2 regions of the Halomonas terrestris genome follow, and region 1 is predicted to be linked to the other one. Evidence: predicted binding sites of a transcription regulator. Region 1 holds the regulator's gene; the other holds the start of a gene.
What was found. Region 1 encodes FNR, which switches genes on or off when oxygen is low (the NO sensors DNR and NnrR bind a similar motif). Its sites were predicted from a motif close to TTGATNTANATCAA; they were not measured.
Positions count from the first base shown of each region.

Region 2: the regulator FNR is predicted to act here: its motif matches at 1,805-1,818, upstream of ubiT (ubiquinone anaerobic biosynthesis accessory factor UbiT).

Region 1 covers NZ_JBMHFZ010000012.1:38,830-42,481, reverse strand. The annotation lists gene ACOMD9_RS12570 (sulfite exporter TauE/SafE family protein) at 1-11, shown strand, start outside; gene hemN (oxygen-independent coproporphyrinogen III oxidase) at 108-1,514, shown strand; gene fnr (fumarate/nitrate reduction transcriptional regulator Fnr) at 1,617-2,360, shown strand; gene ttcA (tRNA 2-thiocytidine(32) synthetase TtcA) at 2,476-3,384, opposite strand; gene ACOMD9_RS12550 (3'-5' exonuclease) at 3,481-3,652, opposite strand, start outside.
Region 2 covers NZ_JBMHFZ010000001.1:357,243-360,894, reverse strand. The annotation lists gene ACOMD9_RS01710 (adenosylcobalamin-dependent ribonucleoside-diphosphate reductase) at 1-1,206, opposite strand, end outside; gene ubiT (ubiquinone anaerobic biosynthesis accessory factor UbiT) at 1,246-1,731, opposite strand; gene hemN (oxygen-independent coproporphyrinogen III oxidase) at 2,063-3,448, opposite strand.

The DNA of each region.
Region 1 (3,652 bases):
GCCATGCCTGAGTGCCGCGAGGAACTCGACCTCGCTTGACCCAGCTCAACACGGGCATGGCGAGCCCCCGCTAACATGAAGCCACATCCACGATCCGGAGTGCCGTCATGTCCGCTCATGCGACGCGCGAGAACCGAGGGGGGTTCGCCTGGGACACGGCACTGCTGCGCCGCCATGACACCACCGGGCCGCGTTACACCTCCTATCCCGCGACTCCCAGCTTCCATGAAGCCTTCACCGCCGAGGACTTCACCACGGCCCTCGAGCGCAGCAACGACAATGGCCGGGCGCTGTCGCTCTACGTGCATGTCCCCTTCTGCCGCCAGACCTGCTTCTACTGCGCCTGCAACAGGATCATCACCAGGGATACGCGACTGGTCGAGCCCTACCTTTCGCGCCTCGACCGGGAAATGGTCCTCACCTCGCGCCATCTCGATACCTCGCGGGAGGTCCAGCAGCTGCACTGGGGGGGCGGCACCCCCACCTTCCTCACCCTCGACCAGATGAGCGACCTGTTCGATCGCCTCGATGCCCGTTTCGGGCTCTCGGGCTCGAGAGAGCGCGACTATGCCATCGAGATCGATCCCCGGGAGGCCGATGTCCTGACCCTTCGCCACCTGCAGGCACTGGGCTTCAACCGCATCAGCCTCGGGGTCCAGGACCTGGACCTCAGGGTTCAGCGCGCCGTCAACCGGATCCAGCCCCGGGTGCTGACCGAATCGCTGGTCGACGAGGCCGACCGCCTGGGCTTCCGCTCGCTCAATCTCGACCTGATCTATGGCCTCCCGCTGCAGACCCGCGACAGCTTCGCCGAGACCCTCGAGCAGGTGATCGCCATGGCCCCGGCCCGCCTCTCGGTGTTCAACTACGCCCACATGCCCGAGCGCTTCAAGCCCCAGCGCCGCATCCCGGCCGAGCAGCTTCCCGGGCCCGAGGAGAAGCTGGCGATGCTGTATACCACCATCGAGATGCTGACCTCGGCCGGCTATGTGCACATCGGCATGGATCACTTCGCCCGCCCCGATGACACCCTGGCCGTGGCCCAGCGCCAGGGCACCCTGCAGCGCAACTTCCAGGGCTACTCCAGCCACGCCCAGTGCGACCTGGTCGGGCTCGGCGTCTCGGCGATCAGCCGGGTCGATGATGTCTACGCCCAGAATCACCGGGCCCTCGCCCGCTACGAGGAGACCCTGGATACCGGCCACCTGGCCACCGCCCGCGGGTGGCGCCTGACATTCGATGACCGCCTGCGGCGTCACGCCATCGAGCGCCTGATGTGCGACATGACCCTCGATCTCGAGGCACTGGGCAGGACCTACGGGGTCGACGCGGAGGCCTGGCTGGCAGACGCACTGGTCCGGCTGGAAGCGGCCGAGAGGGACGGCCTGGTGGTTCGCACCGGTCCTCGGCTGCTCGTCACGCCGATCGGCCGGCTGCTGATCCGTCACATCGCCATGGCCTTCGATGCCCATCTGCCCGAGCAGCAGGCAACGGGATACTCCCGTATCCTGTGAGGAACGCCTCCCGCGAGGTGCGGACCTACCTCCAAAGGGATGCTTTGCCGCCAGGCGTTAATCCTCCATAATGGTGGCAGACTCACCATCACGGAGGAGAGCATGCCTGATACCGCGCCCGGCAGGCGGCGTTCCCTGCTGCACGAGACCCGCTGCCAGACCTGTAGCCTCAGTTCGCTCTGCCTTCCGCTGGCACTCGAGGTCCAGGACATGGACCAGTTCGATGCCATCATCCGGCGCCGTGCTCCCCTGAAGAAAGGCGAGGCCCTGTTCCGCCAGGACAGTGCCTTCACCAGCGTCTTTGCCGTACGTTCGGGCAGCCTCAAGCAGGTCACCACCGAGGGCAGCGGCGAGGACCAGCTGACCAACTTCTACCTGCCCAGCGAGCTGGTGGGGCTCGACGGCATCGACGAGGAGTGCTACCCCGGCACGGTGGTCGCGCTCGAGACCACTACCGTCTGCGAGATCCCCTTCGACCGCCTCGACATGCTCTCCGAGGAGTTGCCGGAACTGCGCGCGCAGCTCTACCGCAGCATGAGCAAGGAGATGCGCGACGACCGCCGGATGATGCGGCTGCTGTCGCGCAAGACCGCCGACCAGCGCCTGGCGACCTTCTTCGCCGGCCTCTCCGACCGCTTCCGCCGCCGCGGCTATTCCCCCTACAGCTTCCGCCTCTCCATGTCCCGGGCCGATATCGGCAACTATCTGGGGCTGGCCGTGGAGACCGTGAGCCGTATCCTCGGCCGCTTCCATTCCCAGGGGCTGGTGGCCGTGTCCGGCCGCGAAGTGAACATCCTCGACCTCGAGGCCCTGGCCCGGGTCGCCGAGGAGGAAGGCGCCCGCTGAAGCGCTGCGCCCCAGCTGCAAACTGTTGATCAGCCTGGCAATATTCCGACACAGAAAACCCCACGCTCTCGAGGGCAGTGGGGTTTTCTTATGGCTTAACGCTTAAGGCTTACGGCTACTCGTTGAGGATATCGATCCGGTCGGCCTGCATCCGGGCCTGCTTCTCCTCCAGGCCGGCGAAGTCGAACAGCTCGCGGTCGGCGAGCTGGGAGGGCGCCACGTTGGTCACCGCCCTGAACATGTTTTCCAGGCGCCCGGGGTGCTTCTCTTCCCACTCGGCGAGCATCTCCTTGACCACCTGGCGCTGCAGGTTGGGCTGGGAGCCGCACAGGTTGCAGGGAATGATGGGGAAGGCCATCAGCCTCGAGAACTCGGCGATGTCCGCCTCCCGGCAGTAGGCCAGGGGGCGGATGACGATGTTCCGGCCATCGTCGGAGAGCAGCTTGGGAGGCATCGCCTTGAGGCTGCCGCCGAAGAACATGTTGAGGAACAGCGTCTCGAGGATGTCCTCGCGGTGGTGGCCCAGGGCGATCTTGGTGGCGCCGATCTCCTCGGCGAAGCCGTAGAGGGAACCACGCCGCAGCCGCGAGCAGAGCGCACAGGTGGTCTTGCCCTCGGGGGTCTTCTCCTTCACCACCGAGTAGGTGTCCCGCTCCAGGATATGGTACTCGACGCCCAGCTCGTCCAGGTACTCCGGCAGTACATGCTCGGGGAAGCCGGGCTGCTTCTGGTCGAGGTTGACCGCCACCAGGGAGAAGTTGACCGGCGCGTTGCGCTGCAGGCTGCGCAGGATCTCGAGCATGGTGTAGCTGTCCTTGCCGCCCGACAGGCAGACCATCACGCGGTCGCCCTCATGGATCATCCCGTAGTCGATGATCGCATTGCCCACCTGGCGCCGCAGCCGCTTCTGCAGCTTGTTGAACTCGCGCCTGCCCTTCGCGTCGAGGGCGTCGAGAGGGGGGGTATCGCCATCCGTGACGGAGGCGTCAGCGGGGCTGGGATCGAAGATCACGGCATCTTGCATGGTCGGGGCACTGCCAGAGCGGCTGGGAAATGACGGGAGCCTATCCTACCACTGCCGCCGCCGGCTGGCGACGGAATGCCCCGGATCGCGCTGGCCTCAGGAGGATCGCTTCGCCAGCATGGCCCCCCGCTCCAGGCGCAGGTACATGAGCGCCGTGGTCACGGCGTCCCCCAGGGCGGTATGGCGCCCCATCACCGGTACGCCCAGGGCCTCGGCCACCTTCTCGAAGCGCAGGCTGGGCTCGATCTCGGGGTGGCTGCGGCGCAGC
Region 2 (3,652 bases), on a different contig from region 1:
CATGGTCAGGGTGGAGCCCAGGCCCAGGAAGCCCATGCCGTGGCGGCGCTTGGCCTCGATCTCGCGGCGCTGGCCTTCCAGCGGCAGGCCACTGATCTCCACCACGTTGTCGAGCATGCGGGTGAAGATCGCCACCACCTGGCGGTAGCGCTCCCAGTCGAAGCGCGGCTTCTTGCCGAAGGGGTCGATGACGAAGCGGGTCAGGTTCACCGAGCCGAGCAGGCAGGCGCCCTCCGGCGGCAGCGGCTGCTCGCCGCAGGGGTTGGTGGCGCGGATCTCCTCGCAGAACCAGTTGTTGTTCATGCGGTTGACCTGGTCGATCAGGATGAAGCCCGGCTCGGCGAAGTCGTAGGTGGAACGCATGATGGTGTCCCACAGCTCGCGGGCCTTGATCACCTCGACGATGCGGCAGGCCACGCGACCCTCGGCGTCGACGGTGTAGCCCTCCTCGATCACCGGCCAGTCGCGGTAGATCAGCTCCTCGGCCCCCACGTCCTCCTTCTCGCCGGCGTGGAGCGGGAAGGCCAGCGGCCAGTCGGCGTCGTTCTTCACCGCCTCCATGAACTCGTCGGTGATCAGCAGGCTGAGGTTGAACTGGCGCAGGCGGCCCGCCTCGCGCTTGGCCTCGATGAAGGCGCGTACGTCGGGATGGCCGACGTCGAAGGTGCCCATCTGGGCGCCGCGACGACCGCCCGCCGAAGCCACCGTGAAGCACATCTTGTCGTAGATATCCATGAACGCCAGGGGGCCGTTGGTGCCGGCGCCGGCGCCGAACACGAAGGCGCCCTTGTGGCGCAGGGTGGAGAACTCGTAGCCGATGCCGCAGCCCGCCTTGAGGGTCATGCCGGCATCCACGACGCTGTCGAGGATGTCGTGCATGGAATCGCGGATGGTGCGCGACACCGTGCAGTTGATCAGGCTCACCGCCGGCTTGTAGGCCTCGGCACCGGCGTTGGACATGATCCGCCCGGCGGGGATGGCGCCGTTCTCCAGGGCCCAGCGGAACTTCGGCAGCCACTCGTCGGCCTTGTCGCCTTCCACCGCCGCCAGGGCGCGGGCCACCCGCTCCCAGGTGGCGGAGACGTCCTTGTCCACGGGCCGCCCGTGGCGGTCCTTGAGGCGGTACTTGGCATCCCAGATGTCGCGGGAGGGGGCCTGCAGGGGCACCTCGTTGGATGACTTGACGGCCTTGGTGGAAGTGCTCATTCGGCGGGTCTCCGGAGCTGTGGCAATTATCGGGTTGGGTCAGGTATCGCGGCGAGCCAGCCGCTCCAGGCGGACCAGCAGCTCGCCGAGGGGGCCCTGGGCCAGCCCCTCCTCGCGACCGTCGAGGAGGTTCTTGACCATCAGCCCCAGTTCGGTGTCGCCCTCGATCAGCAGGCGGCGCTGGAAGAACAGCGCGTCGGGGTCCTCGCGGCGGGTGGCCAGGCAGAGGAACTCGCGCCAGCCGCCGCGGATGGTGGCCTCGCCGGGCTCGGCACACACCGTCAGGCGCTCGTCCTCGAGGGTGAGGGTCAGCGCCATGCCCAGGTCCTCGATGGCCAGGGTGATGCGGCGCCCGTCCAGGGCGTCGAACTCCCCCTCGGCCAGGGGCTCGGCGAAGGTGCGGTTGAGCAGCGGCGCCACCAGTCGGCGCTTGACGCCCACCGGTACCCGCGGATCGATGGCACGGATCAGGCGGGCCGGGGACGGGGGGGACGGCAGGGGCAGTGACGGGAAAGGCAAGGACATGCTGATGCTCCTGATGACGATGCGGCCGAGGCCGCTGAACCGCTCATCCTAGGCCTCATGAAAGACATTCGCACTGACATGCGTCAAGCCCCGCCCGGCACGACCGCCCGACACGGCTGCGTACCATATATAGACCATTCGACAGTATCAAGCACAAGATGTCGTGAAATTTGACCATCAACGCTAGGCCGTCTACTCCCTTCCCCGGCGCTCGATGACCCGCTTGCGCAGGTTGCCCGGGACCAGATGCCGCGCGGCGGCAGGCCATTCAACGCTGGCAGCGCCTCCTCCGTCGCGGCGCCTGGATCGAGCAGGTCGAGCGCCGGCGGAATCAGACCGTCCGCGAATAGCGCCCCGGGCCGTGGCTCAGGTAGGCGTCGAAGGCCATGGCGGCGTTGCGCATCATCAGCCGGCCGGCGGGCAGCACCTCGATCTCGCCCTCGCGGATCGCCAGCAGGCCATCCGCGGCCATCTCCTCGAGCGCCTCGAGGGCATCGGCGAAGGTGTCCCGGAAGTCGATGCCGTGGGCGGCCTCGATGGCGGCGAAGTCGATGCGGCCGTGGCACATCAGGGCGTTGATCACGTCACGACGCAGGCGGTCATCGTCGCTGAGCCGGTAGCCCCGGAACACCGGCAGGCGCCCCGCCTCCAGGCGGTGCTGGTACTGGGCGGTCTCCTTGACGTTCTGGCTGTAGGTGTCGCCGACCTTGCCGATGGAGGTGATGCCCAGGCCGATCAAGTCGCAGTCGGCGTGGGTGGAGTAGCCCTGGAAGTTGCGCTGCAGGGTGCCGTTCTCGCGAGCCAGGGAGAGCTCGTCGTCGGGCAGGGCGAAGTGGTCCATGCCGATGTAGACATAGCCCGCCTCGGACAGCCGGCGAATGGTGAGCTCCAGCAGCTCCAGCTTGCGCTCCGGCGGCGGCATGTCCTCGGGGCGGATCAGTCGCTGGGCCTTGAACAGCTCCGGCAGGTGGGCGTAGCTGTAGGCGGCGATACGATCGGGCCGCAGGGCGATGATCTTGTCCAGGGTGGCGTCGAAGCTGGCCACGGTCTGCAGCGGCAGGCCGTAGATCAGGTCGACGCTGACCGACTGGAAGCCGGCCTCGCGGGCCGCCTCGACCAGTGCCACCACCTGCTCCTCGCTCTGGACCCGGTTGACGGCCTGCTGGACATCCTCATCGAAGTCCTGGACGCCGAAGCTCAGGCGATTGAAGCCCAGGTCATGGAGCTCGTGGATCTGCCCGGGCGTCACGGTGCGCGGGTCCACCTCCAGGGAGAACTCGCGCTCGGCGGGTGGGGCGAAGTGAAACGCCTCGTCCAGCGCCGCCATCAGCTCGCCGAGCTGGGCGTTGCTCAGGTAGGTGGGCGTGCCGCCGCCCAGGTGCAGCTGGGTCATGCGGCGGCTCTCGTCGAACAGCGCACCCTGCACGCGGATCTCCTGCTTGAGCCACTCGAGGTACTCGGCGGCCCGCTCGGTATTGTGGGTGATGATCTTGTTGCAGGCGCAGTAGTAGCAGAGGCTCTTGCAGAAGGGGATATGCACGTAGACCGACAGCGGCTTGGGCGTCTCGGCCCGGTTGCTGCGCTCGGCGGCGGCGCGATAATCGTCCTCGGCGAAGGCCGCATGGAACTGGGGCGCCGTGGGATAGGAGGTGTAGCGCGGCCCGGGTCGGTCGTACTTCTCGACCAGGGGGCGATCGAACAGCAGGTCGTCTTGCATGGGGTAACAGCCTCTTGAACCGGGGGGCGACACCGCAGCGCCGCCGTATGGGGCAGAGTATGCCATTCAGGGCCCGGCGCGTCGGTACCCTTCTCGAGGTAGCTGACCTGGATCAAGCCTCCATCACCTGAGATTCACTCGGGGCTGATCCGTCGACAAGCCTGCGAGGAGGCGCTTTGAATACCTCCCTGTACGCTACCGACG